Prosthecobacter debontii: one gene and its partner. The protein of the gene in region 2 interacts with the protein of the main gene of each other region in a pairwise test. Links are inferred from orthologs where the notes say so. Each region holds a gene or a part of one and is shown on either strand. Other genes may lie near its edges.

What was found. The genes of interacting proteins can lie anywhere in the genome.
Region 1: the proteins of priA (region 2) and B5D61_RS24220 interact in binary tests that used the Escherichia coli proteins (3 or more experiments, as listed by UniProt). The link is inferred for Prosthecobacter debontii from one-to-one orthologs.

The regions. Positions count from the first base shown.
Region 1 is NZ_FUYE01000026.1:51,282-54,047, reverse strand. The notes cover bases 1-2,757. They hold B5D61_RS24220 (single-stranded DNA-binding protein), read right to left. Parts: upstream 1,811-2,757; coding sequence 1,190-1,810; downstream 1-1,189. Other genes in these bases: B5D61_RS24215 (sulfite exporter TauE/SafE family protein), read right to left, coding at 1,893-2,757; B5D61_RS24225 (hypothetical protein), read right to left, coding at 806-1,033; B5D61_RS24230 (dicarboxylate/amino acid:cation symporter), read right to left, coding at 1-740. In the rest of the region: more of B5D61_RS24215, read right to left, coding at 2,758-2,766. UniProt on the Escherichia coli protein: Plays an important role in DNA replication, recombination and repair. Binds to ssDNA and to an array of partner proteins to recruit them to their sites of action during DNA metabolism. Acts as a sliding platform that migrates on DNA via reptation.
Region 2 is NZ_FUYE01000010.1:38,034-41,082, reverse strand. The notes cover bases 8-3,047. They hold priA (replication restart helicase PriA), read left to right. Parts: upstream 8-356; coding sequence 357-2,738; downstream 2,739-3,047. Other genes in these bases: sufU (Fe-S cluster assembly sulfur transfer protein SufU), read right to left, coding at 2,760-3,047; B5D61_RS15265 (serine hydrolase domain-containing protein), read right to left, coding at 8-227. In the rest of the region: more of B5D61_RS15265, read right to left, coding at 1-7; more of sufU, read right to left, coding at 3,048-3,049.

The sequences.
Region 1 (2,766 bases), on a different replicon or contig from region 2:
CCCAACACCACCACCACGAATAGGATCGAAGTCGTGTAAAAGCCCAGCATCAAATAGAGAAGCTGCTGCAAGGAGCCGATGCCGTAACTGCCGATCGTATGAGCCATCGCCCCCAGAGCCCCCAGGGGAGCGACCTTGATGACGATGCGCATGATGCCAAAGAAGACCTCGCCAGCTCGATCGATCACGTGCAGCACAGGCAGGCCGCGCTCTCCTAGACTGGCGATAGCGAAGGCTGTCAGCAGAGCGATGAATACGACCTGGAGGAGATCTCCTCCTGCAAAGGCCCCAACGAAGGCGCTGGGAATGATGTTGAGCAGAAAGTCTGTCGTGCTCAGAGAGTGAGCTTTGTTGGCATACTCATGCACGGTGGCCACGGACTTCGCATCCAGAGCGCTGATATCTGCATTGAAACCCGCGCCTGGTTGCAGGGTATTCACCACGATCAAGCCGATGATGAGGGCTAAGGTCGAAACGACCTCAAAGTAGAGCAGCGTCTTGCCACCGACTCGGCCGAGCTTTTTCAAGTCGCCAATGGACGCGATGCCATGCACCACGGTGCAGAAGATGATCGGCGCGATCATCATCTTGATGAGCTTGATGAAGCCTTTGCTCAGAGGCTCCAGTGCTTTTCCCGCCTCAGGAAAAAAATGCCCGATGAGAATGCCGATCACCACGGCCATGATGACCTGGAGATACAGAACGCGATACCAAGGAGTGCGGGCAGAAGAGACGTGCATGGTGGGAGACTGGGGGATTCAAGCCCGAAGTCTCCGCCAATTGCAAGCCGCGTCGTCTCAGAACACTATTTCTCAGACTTCTTCACCGGGTAGCGGTTGGGATTCTTTTGATACGCTTCCACGCAGTCGGCACAGCAAAAGATGATGGTGCCTTCATCCGTGAAGATGCGATAGATCGGGCGACCAGGTTTCCCTTCCACAGGGCAGACGTCATTGATGGGGCGGCCACCTTTGGCGAAAACGACGGTGAGGCTGGCAAAGGTGAGCAGCAGGGCGGGTAACAGAGCTTTCATAGCAGGTGGGAATGCGAGTTCGGTAGGTTTGGCGTCTGGAGCGGAGAAAATCCGCTCCGTTAAAGCGCCAACGAACTTGAGCCCACCTTTCCTAGGCCCAGACCAATGCGGGTATGAGGAAGCGCAAACGCTGCACATCTGCACCTCCTGAAAAGATCAAAACGGAATATCGTCGTCTTCCATCCCATCCGTGATGGGGCCTTCACCGAAATCATCGTGCTGTTGGGCTGGAGCAGGCCGCTGAGGAGGCCTCTGCTGGCCGCCGGAGCGCTGTTGATAGCCACCGCTGCCGCCCCCGCCTCCTCCGTAGTTGCCACCACCACCACCACCGCCGCCCCCGCCACCTTGGCGACGCTGCTGCTGGGGTGCTGGGGCGCTGTAGCCCTCAGAGTCGTCACCACCGCTGTATCCACCGCCGCCGCCATTGCCTGGGCCACCGCCACCGGCATTGTTGAGGAACTGCATGTTCTCAGCCACGATCTTGATCTTGCTGCGCTTCTGGCCTGTTGCTTTGTCTTCCCAGGTGTCCATCTGAAGGCGACCTTCGACGAAAACCGAGCGGCCTTTGGCGAGGTATTGACCGGCGAGTTCAGCCGTCTTGCCCCAGAGCACAATATCCAGGTAGGTCACTTCTTCCTGGCGCTCCCCGCTTTCCGTCAGGTAACGGCGATTGACTGCGATGGCCATGTCACAGACCGCACTTCCTTTGGGCGTGTAGCGCACCTCCGGATCGCGGGTGAGATTGCCAATGAGCATGACTTTATTGAGCGAGGCCATAATTCCGTCACCTTATCCATCCAGGAGATTGCGCCACAACCATTTTTTAAACCCGAGCAAAAGGCTGGCCAGGAGAAGGTTCCTACACCTCTCCCGGCTCAGGCAGGGCCGTATCCGCGTCGCGTTCTCCGCTTTTCTTAGCCAGACGGGAGAGAGCGGAGGCAAAGACCACCATGAGCACAATGGAAAATGCTCCTGAGGCAATCAGCTTCTCCACGGAAGGTTTGTTGATGTTGAAGTAGAGGAGTTGGGCCACATTCAGAATGACCACCCCTCGCAGCATCCACTCCACATTCATCCCCTGGAGGATGTAGGAGCCAAACGGTGCCATGAACAGCACCACGGGATACGCACACAGCCAGGTGCGCACCTGATCATGCGTGAGCCCGGCATCGTAGAAATGCCGGTAGGCATACCCGAGCACGCTCATGGCCGCCATGATCATGATGCTCAGGTGCGTAGCCACCTTTTCCTGCATGCCGAATCGGGTGACCAGCAGCGTGTAGAGGATGATGTCTGCCCCTGTGCCGAAGAGGCTGGCACACATGCCCCCGAGAATCAAGATGGCACACAGGAAGGCGATGTCCGTCTTGCTCGTGATCTCCAGCGTCATCTTTTGCCCGCGATGACTGCTGTAAAAGTAAGCGATGGCAAAGGTGGTGATGAGGCTGAGAAACAGGGCCTGGATGATGTAAACCGGGATTTTTTGGAGAGTGAGCATCCCCAGCACGAACCCCACGAAGCCGACGGGAATGAACCACAGCATCGGCCGATAACGGCTCATCACATTTCCCCGATAGCTGAGGATGAAGATGCTGGCGCTGGTCATACCGATGCTCTGGATCATCAGGCTAAAGTCACGGGCGAGTACACGGTCGATGCTGAAAAAGACACTGAGAACAGGAAAAGCCACCGCGCCTCCGCCCTCCGGCGTCAATCCCGCGACGAAGGCGCCG
Region 2 (3,049 bases):
ACGTGGCCATGCCGAACCATCATGAAGCTGTGTAACTCGATTTCTGCCTCGGCAATCCTCGCCAAGAAGGCTTGAAGGGCCTCCGAAGAGACGCCTTGAGCGGCGGGTGTGCTGCGCGGAAGTCCGCTGTTCGATGGGATCGTTTTCGCAGGTAGCTGAGGAAGCCACAGGCCAAGACTGCTCACGGTGAGCTGCTGAAGAAAACGGCGACGGGTCGAAGGTATCATGGCCGGAGATTAGCGTTCGGCCAGATCCGAAGCCAAGCTCGAACTGTGGCCGAATGGGCCAACTTTTTCAGGGGCCTGAACATCGTCCGTGCATTTGCTCCCAAATGATGGTTCAAAGTGAGGTCACGAATGCCGCCTCCGACCTCCCATTCCTCTTCACCTGCTGCCCAAAGCTTCTTTGATTTGGGATTGCCGCGTGGTGAGTCTCCTGAGGAGAGCGGCAGCGGGGCCATTCGGAAAGTGGCGCGGGTTCAGCTCGAAACGGCCGCCGCGTTGGAGCTCGACTACGCGATCCCCGAGAAACTGGAGAAATCCGTGCGAGTTGGCACCCGTCTCACCGTGCCTCTCCAACAGCAGCGTGTCACCGCCGTGGTCCTAGAGATTTTAGACAGTCCTGAGGGGAATACGCGTCTGAAGGAGATTCTTTCCGTCGTGGGTTCACGCCCCATGTTTACTTCGGGGCTTCTGCGATTGGCCAACTGGATTTCCGAATACTACGTGGTGCCTGTGAACCGTGTGCTGCGGACGATGTTACCGCAGGCGGTGAGGGAAAAGCCGGAGACGTTCTTGACGGATAGCCATCTCAAACTGGCGAAGGAACCCTCCCCGGAAATCTTTGATAAACTGCATCAGACGGCCCCCATGCAGGCACGCATTTTGGAAAAGCTGCGCAGCCATGGTGGGGAGGCCACCTTGAGTGAATTGCGCCGTGAACTGCCGCGAGCAACGACCATCATCAAGCCACTGATCAAAGCGGGGTGGATCACCCGCAGCGAGATCCGGGTGGAGCGAGACCCTTTTCAAACGGAGGAGTTTCTGCCTAGCCAGCCACTGAAGCTGACGGAGGAGCAGCAAGCGGCTTATGACACCCTCATCAAGACTCTCGGTGTCATGTTTGCCGCCGAGGCATCGCCAGCAGGCGGAGAAGAGCCCAAGCCTTCCACCTTGCTGCTGCATGGCGTGACCGGAAGCGGTAAGACCGAGGTCTATTTGCAAGCGATTGCCGAGGTCTTGAAGCAAGGCAAAACCGCCTTGGTGCTCGTGCCCGAGATCAGCCTGACGCCGCAGACGATTGAACGATTTAAAGCTCGTTTTTCGGAGCGCAAAGACGCGATTGCTGTGCTGCACAGCCATCTGAGCGATGGGGAACGACACGATGAGTGGTTCAAGATTCACGAGGGCAGGGCACAGATCGTGATTGGAGCCCGCAGTGCCATTTTTGCTCCTCTCGAGAACTTGGGTTTGATCATTGTGGATGAGGAGCATGAGCCTTCTTACAAGCAGGAAGACGCTCCGCGTTATCATGCCCGAGACGTGGCAGTCGTGAGGGGGCGAATTGAAAAGTGCCCCGTCCTGTTAGGCTCGGCGACTCCCAGCCTGGAGTCGTTTCAGAACGCCACCACTGGGAAGTATCAACTCCTCACCATGACCAAGCGGACAGACGGGAAATCCATGCCTCTGATCCGGATTGTGGATATGCGAATGGAGCGCCGGAAGGGAACCGAAGTGTCTTTTGCGAACACCGGCATCCTTTCCCAAAAACTCCGCACGGCCATCACCGATCGCCTAACCAAAAAGGAACAAACGATCCTTTTCCTGAACCGTCGTGGTTTCAATACCAGCCTTTCTTGCGTGTCTTGCGGAGAGACAGTCCAATGCCAAGAGTGTGCCATCCCGATGACCTTGCATAAGAAGGACAATCGCCTCGTCTGCCACATCTGCGGGGCCCGGAGAGTGCCGCCCACCAAGTGTCCTGCCTGCAAGGAGCCTGGGCTCAAATACAGCGGGTTTGGCACGGAACGGGTGGAGCAGGCCGTCAAAGAAGTCTTTCCACAAGCTCGTATTGCCCGCGTGGATACGGACACCATGCAGCGGAAGAATCAGCTCCGGGACACCTTGAAAGAGTTTCGAGCGCAGAAGCTGGACATCCTCATCGGGACTCAGATGATTGCCAAAGGACTGGACTTTCCCAATGTCACGCTAGTCGGCGTTTTGAATGCTGACACAGCCCTGAATATCCCTGACTTCCGTGCGGCGGAGCGCACCTTCCAATTGCTCGTCCAGGTGGCAGGTCGAGCAGGGCGTGGTGAGGTGAAAGGTGAGGTCTTTGTGCAAACCCACGCTCCGCATAGTCCGGCCATTCAGTTTAGCCGACACAATGACTTCGATGGTTATGCTCTTCAGGAGCTCGAGCATCGCATCGCTTTCAAATATCCACCCTTCAGTCATGTGGTGCTGATCAGTGCGCGAGGGAAACACGAGGCCCAGGCGGAGTTTGCCCTTCAGACCTTGCACAAGCGTCTGGAGAATGATCTGCCGGAGGGGTGCATCATGGGGGAACCCGCACCCGCACCGCTGGCGAAGGCGCATGGGCACCATCGGTTCCAGCTTCTTCTCCGCAGTGAAAAAATTCGTGCCTTATGTGCTCACATCCGCAAGGTGATCGCGGGTCTGAGTCTGCCCCAAGACATCTACATCACCTGGGATGTGGACCCCATGAATGTAGGCTAGGGGAGGCTGGTCCGACGCAGGTCAGTCTGCCTTCTTGTGCTCACCGATGGCTTGCTCCAAAGCTCTCCAACCGAGCATGGCACACTTCACCCGCTGGGGAAACTTCTGCACGCCTTCCATCAGAACCAGCTCGCCCAGGGAATCCTCATCCTTAACGGGTGCATCGCCGAGAACGACATGGCGGAAGTCTTCCATGAGGGATTGAACCTTACCGCCCTCCGCGCCTTTGATCTTCACGGTCATCATGGAGGCACTGGCTTGGCTGATGGCACAACCTTGGCCGATGAATTTGATGTCTTCGACTTTACCGT